DNA from 2 places in the Frigoribacterium sp. PhB107 genome. Region 1 is predicted to be linked to the other one. Evidence: predicted binding sites of a transcription regulator. Region 1 holds the regulator's gene; the other holds the start of a gene.

What was found. Region 1 encodes HspR, which represses chaperone genes until heat shock. Its sites were predicted from a motif close to AAGTTGAGTCNNNNNGACTCAACTT; they were not measured.
Region 2: a site for HspR is predicted at 3,426-3,450, ahead of EDF18_RS13910 (ATP-dependent Clp protease ATP-binding subunit). Genes of this name have one in related genera too.

What each region holds. Positions count from the first base shown of each region.
Region 1 is NZ_RJKU01000003.1:199,133-207,712, reverse strand. Features, by position in the region: gene EDF18_RS14525 (DUF3060 domain-containing protein) at 1-327, shown strand, start outside; gene EDF18_RS14520 (DUF3060 domain-containing protein) at 324-821, shown strand; gene EDF18_RS14515 (DUF3060 domain-containing protein) at 837-1,319, shown strand; gene EDF18_RS14510 (pilus assembly protein CpaE) at 1,334-1,789, shown strand; gene EDF18_RS14505 (class I SAM-dependent methyltransferase) at 1,853-2,962, opposite strand; gene EDF18_RS14500 (heat shock protein transcriptional repressor HspR) at 3,105-3,512, opposite strand; gene EDF18_RS14495 (DnaJ C-terminal domain-containing protein) at 3,518-4,528, opposite strand; gene EDF18_RS14490 (nucleotide exchange factor GrpE) at 4,649-5,365, opposite strand; gene dnaK (molecular chaperone DnaK) at 5,378-7,258, opposite strand; gene EDF18_RS14480 (MFS transporter) at 7,547-8,580, shown strand, end outside.
Region 2 is NZ_RJKU01000003.1:78,167-86,746, forward strand. Features, by position in the region: gene EDF18_RS13905 (nitroreductase family protein) at 1-435, shown strand, start outside; gene EDF18_RS16390 (hypothetical protein) at 512-664, opposite strand; gene EDF18_RS13910 (ATP-dependent Clp protease ATP-binding subunit) at 762-3,410, opposite strand; gene EDF18_RS13915 (hypothetical protein) at 3,526-3,948, opposite strand; gene EDF18_RS13920 (Rieske (2Fe-2S) protein) at 4,073-4,957, opposite strand; gene EDF18_RS13925 (APC family permease) at 5,055-6,434, opposite strand; gene EDF18_RS13930 (hypothetical protein) at 6,706-7,185, opposite strand; gene EDF18_RS13935 (hypothetical protein) at 7,262-7,525, opposite strand; gene EDF18_RS13940 (hypothetical protein) at 7,527-7,709, opposite strand; tRNA gene EDF18_RS13945 (tRNA-Gly) at 7,953-8,026, shown strand; gene EDF18_RS13950 (alpha/beta hydrolase) at 8,179-8,580, shown strand, end outside.

The DNA of each region.
Region 1 (8,580 bases):
TCGAGCACCCCGCTCGCCGAGTCGACCACCAGCCCCTTCGTCACCGAGACCTGCGTCGACGGCAATGCCTCCGTCGTGCTCGACGACGAGACCACCGACGTCGTCTTCACCGAGGCCTGCGACAGCGTGAACGTGATCGGCAGCGACGGCACCGTCACGCTCGCCGACGTCGAGCACGTCGTCGTCGAGGGCACGGGCATCACCGTCACCGCCGACGCCGTCGGCACGATCGACTTCGCCGGCGACGGCAACACGCTCAGCCACACTGGTGACGCGCCCGTCGTCAACGACGCCGGCACCACCGGCAACACGGTGACCGGCCGATGACCGCCCGCGCGGCACGGCGCCGCCCCGCAGCAGCGACCCTCGCCCTCGCCGTCACCGGCCTGGCGGTGCTCGCCGGCTGCACCGCCACGACCGGCCCCGACGACGCCGCGCCCTCGCCCACCGACACGCCCCGGGCGGCCGCCGCCGAGACCGGCACCTGCACCGACGGCTTCATGCTCGTGGACACCGGCACCGGCCCGGACGCCGCGCTCGAGACCGACTCCGGCCCTGAGGCCGAGGCCACGATCGAGGCAGACTCCCCCGTCGCCGTGGTCGACTCCGACTGCGACCTCGTCTCGGTCGTCGGCTCGGGAGGCACGGTCGAGCTCGGCACCGTGGGCACGCTCGTCGTCGAGGGCACCGGCGTCACCGTGTCCGTCGACCAGGTCACCACGGTCCGCCTGGCCGGCGACGACGACGTGGTCACCCACGGCGGCGCCGCCCCCACGGTCGAGGACGCGGGCGAGCGCAACACCGTCGCCCCGGCGGCCTAGGCAGCGGGCGACGCCGTGGGACGCATCCACCCCGCCTTCCGCCCGGCCGCCCTCGTGTCGTCGGCGGCCGTGGCGGCGGCCCTCGCCGTCCTCGCCGGCTGCGCAGCGGTCGAGCCCCCGACGTCGTCGAGCACCACCGCCGCCGCGTCGACAACCCCTCCGACCTCCACGGGCGACCGGACAGCCGCACCGTTCGTCTCCGACGCCACCACGGACGCCTGCGTCGACGGCTTCGCCTGGATGACCTTCCACGACGACGACCCGAGCGAGAAGTCGCTGCCCGGCGGCTGCGACACGGTCGTCGTCGCGGGCGTGGACGGGACGCTGCACAGCGGCCCGGCCCGGGTCGTCGTCGTCATGGGCTCCGGCAACCACGTCGAGGTCGAGACGGTCGCGCAGGTCGACGTCGAGGGCGTCGACAACGAGGTCGTGCACGGCAGCGACTCCGACCCCGTGGTCAACACCGACGGCACGGGCAACACCGTCACAGCCCGCTGAGGCAGGATGAGCCGATGATCACCGTCGACCTCGCCCGCCGCCTCCGCTCCGCCGGGCTCCGCTGGCGCCCCGCGTCCGGGGACCGCTTCGTCGTCGAGCACCTCGCCGACGCCGACGAGGCGCCCGACGTCTTCACGCTGAGCGACATGACCATCGAGGCGCACCACTACCCGACCGGCACCGAGCTCGGCTTCAACGGCACGACCGAGTGGGCGCTCGACTCGGTCTCGGCCGACGCGGCGCTCTGGCTGCCGCGCGAGGACCAGCTGCGGACGCTGCTCGGCCCGGCGTTCGTCTCGCTGACCCACGAGACCGAGGACGACGAGCACCTCGGCTGGACGGTGCTGCTCCGCCCGCGGTCGACGGCAGACGAGCACGAGCACCACGTGGCGGACGACGCCGAGACGGCCTACGCCCTGGCGCTCCTCGCCTACCTCGACGCATCGCTGCGCCTCGACGAGCCCGCCTGACGCGGCAGGACGGCCTGAGCCGCCCCAGGCCGTCCCGCCGCCAGGCCGTCGATCGTCAGGTCGTCAGCGCCGCGTGCTCGCGGTCACCGTGAACTTCGGCGACCGCGAGACCTGCCGCGTCGTCCCCACCGTGCGCTCGAGGGCGCCGCGGTACGACAGCGACGAGTTGTAGACCGTCCAGAGCTCGCCCCCGGGGTGGAGCAGCCGCGCCGCGGCGTCGAACAGCTTCTGCGCGATGGCGGTGTGCACCGCTGCGCCGACGTGGAACGGCGGGTTGAGCAGCACCAGGTCGTCGCCGCCCTCGGGCAGCGAGTCGCCCGCGTCCGCGCGCCGCACCTCCACCTGGTCGGCCAGGCCGGCGGCGGCGATCGTCGCCCGGGCGGAGGCGACCGCCGCGGCCGACTGGTCGGTCGCGACGACCCGCGCTCCCGGTGCCCGGCGCGCGTAGGCCGCCGCGAGCAGCCCGGTGCCGCAGCCCAGGTCGACGACCGACGCGGCCTCGGGCATCCGGTCGACGAGGGCGAGCAGCTGCCGGGTGCCGATGTCGACCCCCGTCCCGGCGAACGCGGCGCCGTGGGCGACCACGGTCAGGCCGAGGTCGGCGTGCCGCTGCGACCGCGGCCACGGCGCCGAGCCGCCCGGACGCGGCACCGAGGCCGTCAACAGCCTCGACTTCTGCCGGGCCAGCCCCGCGGACACCTGGCCGAAGTGGCGGCCGAGCACCTCGTTCATGGCGCGGGTCATGTGCTTGAGGCGGCCCCCCGCGAGCACGACCACGTCCGGGGCGGCGTGGGCCGCCACGAGGGCCGCGACCTCGTCGAGCGCGTCGAGCGAGCGGGGCAGCTGCACGAGCACGAACCGCGCCCCGACGACGAGCGCGGGGTCGAGGTCGTGCTGCACGACGGAGTCGAGCGGCAAGGCGAGCCTGGCCGCGTTGGCCGCGAGGGCGCGCTCGCCCGAGAGCGAGTCCTGGTGCACGCGGACCGAGGAGGCGCCTCCTGCGACCGCGCCCAGGGTCAGGGCTCCGTACCGGTCGCCGACCACGACGACCTCGGACCCTGCGGACAGCCGCGACGCGGCCTCGTCGAGCAGGAGGCGGTCGGTCGCGTCGTGCGCGACCAGGTCGGGGGCCTCGACGTCGGGCCACCGGCGGAGCTGGTCGAAGTCGATCACGCCACGAGGCTACCGGGCACGCGGGGCGAGACACCCCGGAGTGGACGGTGCACCCCCGAACGACGGGGTGCATCGTCCACTCCGGGGTGCACCGTCCACGACGACGGCGGGCCCGCAGCGAGCGGCGGCCGTCGGACCCGCGTCAGCGCTCGGGTCGCCAGACCACCACGGCCGTCTGCCGCCGGGGGCGCATGCCCTGCCGCAGCGGCACGACGCCGCTCTCGCCGGCCGCGAAGACCCGCGCGCCGGGCCGGTTGACCAGCTCGTCGGCCAGGGCCCGCTCCAGCTCGCGCACGCGCGACTGCAGCGACGTGACCTGGTTCTCGAGCTCGAGGATCCGCTTGATGCCCTCGAGTGACACTCCCTCGCCGCCCAGCCGGCCGATCTCGCGCAGCTGGACGACGTCGCGCATCGAGTAGCGACGCGACTTGCCCGCCGTCCGCTGCGGGACGACGAGGCCGAGCCGGTCGTACTGCCGCAGCGTCTGGGCGTGCATGCCCGCGAGCTCGGCGGCGGTCGCGATGGCGAAGAGCGGCGAGTTCTCGTCCATGGTCGTCACGCCTGCGCGCGGGCCCTGACGATGAGGTCGTCGCGGGGGTTCTCGGCCGGGAGGGCCGCGGCCAGCGCCTCGACCGCCTCCTTCGCCTTGTCGCTGAGGTGCGACGGCACGGCCACCTGGACGGTGGCGAGCAGGTCACCGGTGCCCGACTTGGTGACGACGCCGCGTCCCTTGACGCGCAGCACGCGGCCGGACGGGGTGCCGGGCGCGACCCGCAGCCGCACGGGGTCGCCGCCCAGCGTCGGGACCTCGATGGTCGCGCCGAGCGCGGCCTCGGCGAACGTCACCGGCACGTCGAGCCGCAGGTTCTGGCCGTCGAGCTCGAACACCGGGTGTTTGCGCACGGCGATGGTGAGGACCATGTCGCCGCCCTCGCCGCCGTCGGGGCTGGGCTCGCCCTTGCCGCGCAGCCGGATCTTCTGGCCGTCGTGCACGCCCGCCGGGATGCGGACCTTCATCGGACGGCCGTTCGCGCCCTGCAGCGAGATCGTCTCGCCGACGACGGCCGTCTGGAAGTCGAGCGTCGTCGTGGCCGTCATGTCGCGGCCCTTCTGCGGACCGCCGTAGCCGCGGAAGCCGCCGCTCGTCTGGCCGAAGCCGCCGCCGCCGAACATGCCGCCGAAGATGTCGTCGAAGCCGCCGCCGCCCTGCTGGCGGTACTGCGGGCGAGCGCCGCCGGGCTGCCCGCCGCCGAACATGCCGCCGAAGACGTCCTCGAAGCCGCCCCCGCCGCCGCCGGGGCCACCGCTGCCTGCGGTGAAGCGCGCGCCCGAGCCCATGGCCCGGATCTGGTCGTACTCGCGGCGCTGCTCGGGGTCGGAGAGCACCGAGTTGGCCTCGCTCACCTCCTTGAACTTCGCCTCCGCGGCCGCGTCGCCGGGGTTGGAGTCGGGGTGGTACTTGCGGGCGAGCTTGCGGTAGACCTTCTTGAGCTCTGCCGCCGTGACGTCCTTGGAGACACCGAGAACGGCGTAGAAGTCCTTGTCGAACCAGTCCTGGCTGGCCATCCGGCACCTCCTCTCTTGTCTCTGTGCCGTCGCTCGGGAGCGACCGCCGGGGAATGGGGGAGGCGGCGGGCCCCTTCTCGAGGAGCCCACCGCCCGTCGCGACTCGCGTCGCGGATGCCGCTACTGCGGCGTGTGCACCGCGACCTTCGCGGCCCGGATGACCCGGTCGCCGATCTTGTAGCCCGGCTCGATCACGTCGGCCACGGTGTTCACCGTGACGTCGGCGCTCGGCAGCTGGACCAGGGCGTCGTGCATGGTGGGGTCGAAGACCTCGCCCTTCTCGCCGACCTGCACGAGCCCGAACTTGTCGAGCCCGCCGCGGATCTTCTGCGCCACGATGACCATCGGGCCCTCGGCCAGGTCGCCGTGCTTCTCGGCACGGGCCAGGTCGTCGAGCGCGGGGAGGAGCGAGCGCACGACCTCGGCGACCACGGCCTCGCGGTTCGCCTCGCGGTCGCGCTCGACGCGCCTCCGGAAGTTCACCAGCTCAGCCTGCGCCCGGAGCATGTCCTGGCGCATGTCCGCGACGAGGTCGCGGCTGGCCGCGTCGAGGATGGCCTCGTCGTCGGCGCTGAGAGGCTCTGCGCCCTCGGCCTCGCCCTCGGCCGCCATCTCGGCGGCCGCCTCGGCCGCGCCCTCCGGCGCCTCGGCGCCCGCGGGCACCTCGACGTCGGGGGCCTCGGCCTCGATCAGCTCGTCGGGGTCGGTGACCGCGGCGGTGCCGCCGTCCTCGGAGGGGGCGGCCGGCTCGGGACGCACCTCGCCCGTCTCGGGGTCGATGCGGCGCTTGTCGTTCACCACCGGCTCGTCAGGCGTGTTGCCGTTCTCGTCTGCCATGGGGAGACCGTCCTACTTCTTGTCGTTGTCGTCGTCGTCCACGACCTCGGCGTCGACGATGTCCTCGTCGTCGCCCTGGGCCTGGCCGTCGGCGGAAGCACCGTCGGCACCGGCCGCGCCCGCGGCGCCGGCCTCCTCGCCCTGGCTCTGCGAGTAGATGGCCTGGCCGAGCTTCGACTGGCTCTCGTTGAGCTTGTCGAAGGCGGGCTTGATCGCGGAGTCGTCGTCGCCGGCGAGCGCGGTCTTGAGCGCGTCGACGTCGGCCTGGACCTCGGACTTGACGTCGTCGGGCAGCTTGTCGTCGTTCTCCTTGATCAGCTTCTCGATCGAGTAGACGAGCTGCTCGGCGTTGTTGCGGGTCTCGTTGGCCTCGCGACGCGCCTTGTCCTCTGCAGCGTTCTCCTCCGCCTCGCGGACCATGCGCTCGATGTCGTCCTTCGAGAGCGACGAGCCGCCCGAGATGACCATCGACTGCTCCTTGCCGGTGCCCTTGTCCTTCGCGGACACGTGCACGATGCCGTTGGCGTCGATGTCGAAGGTGACCTCGACCTGCGGGACGCCACGGGGGGCCGGCGCGATGCCGGTCAGCTCGAAGGTGCCGAGGTTCTTGTTGTCGCGGGTGAACTCGCGCTCGCCCTGGAAGACCTGGATGGCGACGGACGGCTGGTTGTCGTCGGCCGTCGTGAAGGTCTCGCTGCGCTTGGTCGGGATGGCCGTGTTGCGCTCGATGAGCTTGGTCATCGCGCCGCCCTTGGTCTCGATGCCGAGGCTCAGGGGGGTGACGTCGATGAGCAGGACGTCCTTGCGCTCGCCCTTCAGCACGCCGGCCTGCAGCGCGGCGCCGACGGCGACGACCTCGTCCGGGTTGACGCCCTTGTTGGGCTCCTGGCCGCCGGTCAGCGACTTGACGACCTCGGTGACGGCGGGCATGCGGGTGGAGCCGCCGACGAGCACGACGTGCGCGATGTCGGAGACCTTGACGCCCGCCTCCTTGATCACGTCATTGAAGGGCTTCTTGGTGCGGTCGAGCAGGTCGCTGGTCCACTGCTCGAACTGCGAGCGCGAGATGGTCTCGTCGAGGTTGAGCGGGCCGTCGGCGGTGAGCGTCAGGTAGGGCAGCTGGATGGAGGTGGAGGTGCTCGACGAGAGCTCCTTCTTGGCCTGCTCGGCCGCCTCCTTCAGGCGCTGCTTCGCGATCTTGTCGGTCGACAGGTCGACGCCGTGGGCGTCCTTGAACTTCTTGATGAGGTGCTCGACGATGCGGTTGTCCCAGTCGTCGCCGCCGAGGCGGTTGTCGCCCGAGGTGCTGCGGACCTGGATCGTCGAGAAGTCGTCGTCCTTGCCCACCTCGAGGAGGGACACGTCGAACGTGCCGCCGCCGAGGTCGAAGACGAGGATGAGCTCGTCCTCCTTGCCCTTGTCGAGGCCGTAGGCGAGGGCCGCCGCGGTGGGCTCGTTGATGATGCGGAGCACGTTGAGGCCCGCGATCTCGCCGGCCTCCTTCGTGGCCTGGCGCTCGGAGTCGTTGAAGTACGCGGGCACGGTGACGACGGCGTCGGTCACATCCTCGCCGAGGTACTGCTCGGCGTCGCGCTTCAGCTTGCCGAGGATGCGCGCGCTGATCTCTTGCGGGGTGTACTTCTTGTCGTCGATCTCGACCTTCCAGTCGGTGCCGACGTGGCGCTTGACGCTCGCGATGGTGCGGTCGACGTTGGTGACGGCCTGGCGCTTGGCGGTCTCGCCGACCAGCACCTCGCCGTCCTTCGTGAAGGCGACGACCGAGGGGGTCGTGCGGAGGCCCTCGGCGTTCGCGATGACGGTGGGCTCGCCGCCCTCGAGGACGCTGACGACCGAGTTGGTGGTTCCGAGGTCGATTCCTACTGCACGTGCCATGGGTGGCGCTCCTTCGTTCTGGTGCGGTGCTGTCTGGGGGTGCCCGGCTGACCGGGCGAGGGCCCGGCGGACCGGGAAGACTGCCGCGGACCTTGAGTCCGCTGGCATCAACTTTACTCGCGGCGTCGGACGAGTCAAGTTCTGAACCTGAAAGTTGAGCCAGAACGACTCAAGGAGGCGCGGTGAGGGTCGGCGGGACCGGCGCCTGCCCGGCACCGTGCCCCCGCCGTGCCCCCAGAGGGAGGCAGCGCCTCCTCCGCGACACCGGCGCCGACTAGGTTGACCCCCATGACCGCAGCGCAGACGCTCGCCGACGCCACCCCGATCCCCCGCCGCCGGGTCGTCTCGTGGGCGCTGTGGGACTGGGGCTCCGCCGCGTTCAACGCCGTCGTCACCTCGTTCGTGTTCAGCACCTACCTCGCGAGCGGCGCCTTCGTCGACCCGGAGATCGTCGCGGCGGCGGGCGAGACCGAGGCGCTGGCCGCGAGCGCCACCGTCATCTCGACCGCGCTGACGATCGCCGGCGTGCTGATCGCGCTGCTCGCGCCGGTGCTCGGGCAGCGCAGCGACGGTTCGGGCCGTCGCAAGCTCTGGCTCGCCGTCAACACCGGACTCGTCGTCCTCGCCATGCTGGCGATGGTGTTCGTGGCCCCGGCGCCGGGCTACCTCGTCTTCGGCGCCGCGCTGCTCGCCGTCGGCAACCTCTTCTTCGAGTTCGCCAGCGTCAACTACAACGCGATGCTCGTGCAGGTCTCGACGCCGAAGACGATCGGCAAGGTGTCCGGCTTCGGCTGGGGACTCGGCTACGTCGGGGGCATCGTCCTGCTCCTGCTCCTCCTGGTCGCCTTCCTGCAGAGCTTCGGCGTCGAGGGGCGCGGCGGCTTGTTCGGCGTCGCGACGGGCGCCGACGGCGGCTCGTGGGACGTCCGCCTGTCGATCGTCGTCTCCGCCGTGTGGTTCGCCGTCTTCGCGGTGCCGGTGCTGCTCAGCGTGCCCGAGCTGCCCGCCGCGCCGGGACGGCCTCGGGTCGGGATCGTGGGCTCGTACCGCCTCCTCGGCTCGACCATCGCGAAGCTCTGGCGCACCAACCGCCAGGTGCTGCTGTTCCTGCTGGCGAGCGCGGTGTTCCGCGACGGGCTCGCGGCCGTGTTCACGTTCGGCGCGATCATCGCGGCCCAGGTGTTCGGCTTCACGCCGAGCATGGTGATCTACTTCGCGGTCGGCGCGAACCTCGTCGCCGGCATCGGCACATTCGTCGGCGGCTGGCTCGACGACAAGGTCGGCGCCAAGACGATCATCGTCGGAGCGCTGGCGGGGCTCGT
Region 2 (8,580 bases), 120 kb from region 1:
GAGAACCGGGCCCTGGTCGCCGGGTCGCCGCTGCTGCTCGGCGTGATGCTCGACCGGTCGTCGTACCGGCCCGACTCGCTGACGTCGTTCTACTCGACGTTCAGCATGGCGGCCGCGGTCGAGAACATCTGGCTGGCGACCGTGCCGCTCGGGCTCGGCATCCAGTTCATCTCGTTCCCGATGGAGTCGCCCGCTCGCTGGGCGCAGGTCTCCGAGCTGCTGCGGGTGCCCGACGACCTCGAGCTGATGGCCGTGTACCGGATCGGCCACGTCCCCCGGGAACGCGTGCGGCCGGCGATCGACTGGGTCAGCGACGAGCGGAAGCGCATCTCGCAGTACGTGTTCCGCGAGGACGCGACGACGCCGCAGACGGGGTGGGACGAGCCGCCGGGCGCGCGGGACGCGTCGGGCGGCGCCGGGACGGCCGGCGCGTGACGAGAGGCCCCGACCCGTCGCCCGCAGCTGCGGGACGTCGGACCGGGGCCTCTCGTGGGGCTCGCGGGGAGCGGGCTCAGGCCTTGTCGGCGTCCGAGTCCTTGTCGTCGTCGACGAGGCCGTCCTTCGAGCCGTCGGCGAGCTGCTCGGTGTGCTCGGCCTGCTCGTCGGTGACGTTCGTCGATCCGTCGGGGGCGGTGTCCGGTGTGGTGTCGTCGTGGTCGCTCATGGGGGCGACGATACGCCCGCCCCGCGATCCGTGACCTGTTCCGCAGGAGGCGCGGTGCCGGCCGTGCCGACACCGCGCCTCCTCGAGTCGCGAGCGCCTAGAGCGCTGCGGCCGCCGCCGGCTCGTCCGTCCGGGCGACGAGCTCGCCGTCGTCGCCGACGCGGACCACGACGCGTCCGCCTGCGGCGACCGCGCCCGTCACCATCAGGTCGGCGATGCGGTCGTCGACCTCCCGCTGGATCGTGCGCCGCAACGGCCTCGCGCCGAACTCGGGCTCGTGGCCGCGGTCGACGATCCAGTCCGTCGCCGCCGCGTCGACGTCGAGCACGACGCCCTGCGCAGCCAGCCGGCCGGCGGTCGCGCCGAGCAGCAGCCCGACGATCTCGCGCAGCTGCTCCCTGTCGAGCTTGCGGAACAGCACGATCTCGTCGATCCGGTTGAGGAACTCCGGTCGCATCGCCTCGCGGAGCTTGCCCATGACGCGGTCGCGCAGCGCCTTCTCCGACCCGAAGCCGTTCCCGGCCGCGGCGTCCGACCCGACCGGCCCGGCCGGCGTGAAGCCGAGCGCGCCGCCGCGCGACGCCAGGAACTCCGACCCGAGGTTCGACGTCATCACGACGACCGTGTTGCGGAAGTCGACGGTCCGGCCCTGGCCGTCGGTGAGCCGCCCGTCGTCGAGCACCTGCAGCAGCAGGGTGAAGACGTCGGGGTGCGCCTTCTCGATCTCGTCGAAGAGGATCACCGACCACGGGTGCCGACGGACGCGCTCGGTCAGCTGGCCGGCCTCGTCGTAGCCGACGTACCCGGGAGGGCTCCCGACCAGGCGGCTCACGGTGTGCCGCTCGCCGAACTCGCTCATGTCGAAGCGGATCATGGCCTGCTCGTCGCCGAACACGGACTCCGCCAGCGCCTTGGCGAGCTCCGTCTTGCCCACGCCGGTCGGCCCGAGGAACAGGAACGACCCGGTCGGGCGGTGCGGGTCGCCGAGGCCGGTGCGGCTTCGGCGGACGGCGCGGGCGACCGAGGTCACCGCGTCGTCCTGGCCCACGACCCGCGCGTGCAGCTCCTGCTCGAGCAGGGCGAGCCGCGCCCGGTCGCCCTCGGTGAGCCGCGACGCGGGGATGCCGGTGGCGCGGGAGACCATCTCGGCGACGTCCGCCTCGGTGATCTCGGTGCCGGGCCCCTCCGGGGAGGTCTCGACGTCGGGGTCGCCGACTGCGGCGTCGAGGCGCGCCTGCACGGCCTCGAGCTCGTCGCGGACCTGCGAGGCCTCCTCGTAGCGCTCCGCGGCGACCGCGGCGCGCTTGGACGACTCGAGCTCGGCGAGCTGTGCCCGGAGCGCCGCGACGTCGACGCGAGCGACACCGCCGAGACGGAGCCGGCGACGGGCGCCGGCCTGGTCGATCAGGTCGATCGCCTTGTCGGGCAGGAACCGGTCGCTGACGTAGCGTGCCGACAGCTCGACGGCCGCGCGCAGCGACTCCGGGCTGTAGGTGACGCCGTGGTGCGCTTCGTAGCGCGGGGCCAGCCCGGTGAGGATCGCGACCGCGTCGTCGATGCCCGGCTCGGGCACCTGCACGGGCTGGAAGCGGCGCTCGAGGGCGGCGTCCTTCTCGATGGTGCGGTACTCCTTGAGCGTGGTCGCCCCCACGAGGTGCAGGTCGCCCCGGGCGAGGCGGGGCTTGAGGATGTCGCCCGCGCCCATCGCACCGTCGCCGCTGCCCCCGCCGCCTCCTGCCCCGACGACCGTGTGGATCTCGTCGAGGAACACGATCAGCTCGTCGCGGTGCGCGGCGATCTCGTCGACGACCGTGGTCAGGCGCTCCTCGAAGTCGCCGCGGTAGCGGGTGCCGCTGAGCATGCCGGGCAGGTCGAGGGCGACGACGCGCTTGCCCTGCAGCAGCTCGGGGACGTCGCCGTCGACGATGCGCTGGGCGAGTCCCTCGACGATCGCGGTCTTGCCGACGCCGGGCTCGCCGATCAGCACGGGGTTGTTCTTCGTGCGGCGCAGCAGGATCTCGACGGCCTGCTCGATCTCGTCCGCGCGGCCGATGACGGGGTCGATCTCGCCCCGGCGGGCGCGGGCCGTGAGGTCGCTGCCGTACTGGTCGAGGGTCGGCGTCGAGGAGGCGCCGGTCGCGCCTGCCTCGCCTGTCGCCTGCGCGCTCGCCTGGGTGCCGCCCGCGTGGCTCGCGCCGCTCGTGCCAGCGGCGTCGCCGGTCGGCGACCCGTCGCGCACGAACGCCTGGAGCGCCTGCGGGGTGACGCCCGCGGCGGCGAGGAGCTGGCCGGCGGCGGACTGCTGGTCGACGACGAGCGAGAAGAAGAGGTGCTCGGGATCGACGTAGGTCGAGCCGAAGGCTCGGGCGGCCTGCGCCGCCTGCAGCAGGACGCGCTGGGCCGCCGGGGTCAGCGACGCGGTGCTCGGGGTGTCCGACGAGGGGCCGGGGAGGCGGCTGTCGACGGCGCGCAGCAGCGCGTCGCGGTCGGCGCCGGAGTGGCGGACCACGTCCGCGGCGGGCGACTCGTCGAGCAGCACCCTGAGCACGTGCAGCGAGTCGACCTCGGCGTGCCCGTGGCTGGTGGCGAACTCGCCGGCGCGGGTGACGACGCCGTGGGCGCTGCTGCTGAGCAGCCGCGAGATGTCGACCGGACGGCCGGGCTGTGACGACCGGGCGCCGTTCATGAGGCGGGCGAGGAACTCGTCGAACGAGTCGCTGCTGCCGGAGCCGAACTGTGCAGGCACGGGACCTCCTGGGTGAACTTGAGTGCGTACGACTCAAGTCAACGCAGGAGGCCCCGTCGCATTCCCGTCTCGGTACGAAGTTGAGCGGAAGCGACTCAACCTGCGCACGGGCAGCCTACGAGGCCCCCTCCGACCCGTGCGTGTGGGCGCTCAGCTGCGGCTCGTCCTCGTCGTCCGCGCCCGAGTCGTGGGCGGCGTCGAAGTCGTAGCCGTCGAAGTCCAGGTCGGGGATGTCGGCCATCTCCTCCGGCCAGGAGGGGCGGCCGGGCTGGAGCCGCAGGGTCGCCTCCTCGAGCTCGCGGATGACCTCGTCGTCCTCTCGCTCCTCCGTGCCGTTCTCGACGGGGGTCGAGAAGATCTGGCTGGCCGGGCCGATCAGCAGGTGGGCGTAGGCGCGGCTGCCGCCCTCGGTCACGACCGGGACGGACACGACGTCGGAGGTGCCGGACCGGGCGAGCGCTCGTGCGTACCGCAGCACGGCCTTGCAGGTGGTGTCGCCGAGCAGCATGTAGCCGCCCGCGTAGTGCAGTCGTCTCATGGCTCCACCGAATCAGCGGCCGGGGGTCGCGTCCGACCCTTGACGCGCCTCCTGCGGGTGCCCTAGTGGGCCGAGCCGGCGCCTCCTGCGGGTGCCCCAGGAGCGGGTGCGGCGCCTCCTCGGGTCAGCCGGCGTTCGGCAGCCGCACCTCGACGGCGCCGTCGACGACGCGCGTCTCGAAGACGGGCTGCGGGGACGTGGCCGGACCGTGCACGACCTGGCCGGTGCGCATCGAGAAGACGCTGTCGTGCCACGGGCACGACACGCAGGCCTCGCCGGGGCGGCCCGCGTCGAGCACGACCTCGCCCTGCGAGAGCGGTCCCGAGAGGTGGCTGCAGACGCTCGAGAGCACCTCGACCTCGTCGCCGCGCCGCAGGGCGACGAGCGGCTGGCCGTCGAGCTCGAGCCCGGTGAGCTCGCCCTCGGGCAGGGCGTCGAGCCGGGTGACGGCGTGCCAGCCGGGGCTGACGAGGTGCGGCACGTCCTCCGCGTGGTTCGCGCCGACGGCCTGGCGGTAGGCGAGGTGTCCGCCGATGAAGCCGCCGAGGCCGACTGCGCCGAGGCCCGCGAGGCCGAGCAGCTTGGCGCTCGCCTGCTTCCCCCGGACCCGCTGGAGGTACGAGGCGCCGTAGAGGCCCGTCGCCACGAGGTTCGCGACCGAGTGCACGAGGCCGGTGCGCTTCTGCTGCTCGTGCGACGCGGCCCAGTCGACGAAGCCCGCGAGGGCGGCGGGCGCGACGGCCAGCACGCCGACGCCGACGAGGGCCCGCGACGCCCGCTCTTGGCCGGGCATGAAGTCGAGCACCGCCGAGCTGATCCACGCGCCGGTCGGCACGAGCACCAGCACCGGGTGCAGGGGGTGCCCTGCAGGGACGCCGTGCAGCAGGTCCTTGAGGGCGCGGGGCTGGACGACGGCGTCCACGACACCGGCCACCGCGTCGATGACGGGGTCGAGCTGTGCGGCGTTCTCGACGGCGCTCAGCGCCTCGACGATCTTCAGTTCTCGCATGGCTGCTCCTCTGGTCGGGGCTCCGGTGCCCTGGGTGGTGGTGGCGGCGGTGGCGGTGGGTGGTCGAGGCGGCTGGCCGGCCGGCGGTGGTCTCCGTCTACTCCGCAGCGTCGGCGTCGGCGTCGGCACGCGAGCCGCGACGCGACCCGGCACGGGCGACGAAGAACAGCACCGTGCCGACGGCGAGCAGGACCGCCCCGAAGAGCCACACCTGGGCGCTCTGCTGGGTGAGCAGCAGCACGCAGGAGGCGGTGCCCAGCACGGGCACGGCGGTCCAGACCCTGAAGTGCGAGTGCTCCACCCGGTCGCGGCGCAGCACGAGCACGGCGACGTTCGTGCTGATGAAGACGAAGAGCAGCAGCAGCACGACCGTCTCGGCCAGCACGCTGATGTCGCCGACCGTGGTCAGGACCATCGCCACGGCGGTCGTGACGAGGATGGCGGCCCACGGGGTGCGGCGACGCGGCAGGACGGCCGCGAGCGGGCGGGGCAGCAGCCCCTGGTCGGCCATGCCGTAGGTGACGCGGCTCGCCATGATCATCGTGAGCAGCGCGCCGTTGGCGACGGCCACGAGCGCGATCAGGCTGAAGATCCACTCGGGCACGCCGACGCCGGACGCCGAGACGACGGCGAGCAGGGGGCCGGTCGAGTCGCTGAGCTCCTCGGCGGGCAGGGCGATCGAGCTGGCGAGCCCGACGAGCACGTAGACCACGCCCGCGGTGGCGAGCGAGGCGAACAGGGCGCGGGGGTAGACGCGGCTGGGGTCGCGCACCTCCTCGGCGACGTTGGCGCTCGTCTCGAACCCGACGAACGAGTAGTAGGCGATGATCGCGGCGCCGAGGGTCGCGATCGCCGGGTTCGCGTCGACGGGGAACTCGCCGACGCGGCCGACGTCGCCGCGGCCGCCGCCGAGCATGATCGCCACCACGGCGATCACGACGACGAGGCCGCTCACTTCGATCACGGTCATGACGACGTTGCCCTTGAGCGACTCGCTGATGCCCCGGGCGTTGAGGCAGGCGACGAGCGCGAGGAACGCGATCGCCGTGGGCACCGCCGGCAGGTCGACGAAGGTGCCGAGGTAGTCGCCCGCGAAGGCGAGCGAGAGGCCGGCCGCGCTGGTGACGCCCGCGGCCAGCATGCTGAAGCCGACGAGGAACGACACGAGCGGCGCCTTGTACGCCCGCTCGGCGAAGATGGCGGCTCCGCCGGCCTTGGGGTACTTCGTCACCAACTCGGCGTACGAGCCGGCGGTCAGCAGCGCGAGCAGCAGCGCCAGCAGCAGGGGAGCCCAGAGCGCACCCCCCACCTCCGCGGACAGCGTGCCCATCAGCGCGTAGATGCCCGCCCCGAGCACGTCGCCGAGGATGAAGAGGTAGAGCAGCGGGCCGGTGATGGCACGCTTCAGCGCGGTGCCCGTCCCCGGTTCTCCGTCGGGAGCGGCGGGTGCGGCATCGGTGGGGGCAGGTCTCGACATCGATGTCCTCCGGCTGTCAGCGGTGCACCCGCTCGGTCACGGCGGTGCGCCGTCGATCGTCGTCCTGCTCGGAGCGCGAGGGCCGTTCTGCGCGAGGGGCTTGCGCCGCGGGTGCGCGACGTGCAACCCAGGAGGCGCGGGCCGGCCTGCGAGGGCCGGCCCGCGCCTCCTGCGCTCGCCCCTCGCACACCACACCCCCTACGGTGCAGCGCACCCCTGAGATCGGGGTGCAGTGCACGGTAAGAGGTGCGGCAGGTCGGGTGGCCGCCTGCTAGCGCGCGGTCTCGCCCGCGTCCGCGATGCAGCTGAGCGCCTGCTGGCCGGCGTCGGACTGCTCGGCCGACGCATCGGACGAGAGGGGCCAGGTCGACGACGACTGCGCGTCCTCGTTCACCGACTCGAAGGTGCCGTCGAACTCGTCGGACTCGACGTCCCCGGTCGTGGTCCAGAGGCCGACCGTCTCGCTGAGCACGTTGTTCTCGCCGACGGGGGCGGCGACGTACCAGGTGCCGTCGTCCTCACGGGCGTAGGCGAGCAGCACGTCGTCGTCGACCTCGTCGCCGAGCGCGTTCAGCGCGCTGTCGAGCACGCGGGTGCAGTCGACCTGGTTCGACTGGGCGGGGCTGGTCGCCGTCTTCTCGCTGCCGGGCACGTCACCGGCCGGGTCGACGACCTGGGCGCCGCCGGTGCAGCCCGTCAGCGGCAGCAGCAGGAGGGCGGCGAGGGGGAACAGCGTCTTCTTCGTGATCATGGGGCGACCGTACGGCGACGGGCGGCGCGGCGTCCGCATTCACAGGAGGTCGTGCCCTGGTCGGGCGCAGGGCAGCTCACGGGCCCGCGACGAAGCACGCGCAGACGGCGAGCAGGTCGTCGCACGCGTGCTTCTCGAGCGGGTGCCCGATCAGGGTCGCCTGGTAGCCGGGGCCCACGCGCTCGACGAAGCCGAGCAGCGCCGCGATGTCGTCGTCGGGCAGGCGACGGTCGAGCACGCGCCACTGGCCGTCGTCGATCATGTGCAGGTGCACCTCGCTGACGTCGGTGAGGGGGACGCGATCGAGCTGCTGCGTCGTGGAGGCGGGGTGTGCGTCCACGTCAGGACCCCTCCGGGACCCGGCTGCCGCCGACGAGGTCGTCGAGGCACGGGCTCCGGCGGGCCGCGACCTGCTCGTGCGCGGAGGGGAGGCGCCACGACCGGGGCCGCGAGCGGCGGCCGACGGGTCGGAGACGGGTGCGGTCGGACAGGTCGGAGCTCGTCGTGCCGGCGGAGTTGTCCATGGTGCGTCCTCGGGGTGTCGCCTGCCGGCGCCCTGATCGCCAGCAGTGGGACGGTCCACGTTAGGCAGGGGGCACGCCCGGCGTCAGGCCCTTGACAACCGCGTACCCCGTCTGCTCATCGGGGGACACGGCCCGATCCTGCACGAGCCCCGCGGCGGAGGCGCTGCACGAGACGAGGAGGCGCGGTTCGCTATAGTGGGGACACCCCGCTCCTGAGCGGGCCCGCCGCCTCCTGACGGCTGCGCGAGTGTAGTTCAATGGTAGAACTCCAGCTTCCCAAGCTGGTAGCGCGGGTTCGATTCCCGTCACTCGCTCCACTTCCGCCTCGTCGCCTCGCTGCTCGGCCGCACCGTGTCCGGTGTGCTGGGGCACTACCGCGGCCTCGCCGGTCTCCCGTAGGTTCGAGCCAGGCCGTCGTCGTCCCCGGACGACGCGGCCGCAGCTGCTCCGCCTCCCCGGAAGGACCACCATGGACATCCTCTTCGTGCACGGCGCCCTGGTACGCGACGGCCGGTGGTGGTGGCGGCCGACCGCCGAGCTGGCGGAGGCGGAGACCGGCATCCGGAGCCGCTCCCTCGCCCTGCCCTCGTGCGGGGAGCGCCCGGCCGACGGCCGCGGCGACGTGCGGGCCGGCTCCGACGCTGCCGACGGCACGACCACCGGCCTCGTCGCCGACGCCGCCGCCCTGCGCCGCGCCCTCGACGAGGCGAGCGGGCCTGGCGAGGTGATCGTCGTCGCGCACTCGTACGGCGGCACCGTCGTGGCCGAGGCCGGTGCTCACCCGGCCGTGGCGCACCTCCTGCTGGTCTCGTCGTACCTGCCCGACGTCGGGCTGTCGCAGGGCGCCGTGATGGGCGGCGAGACGGACCCG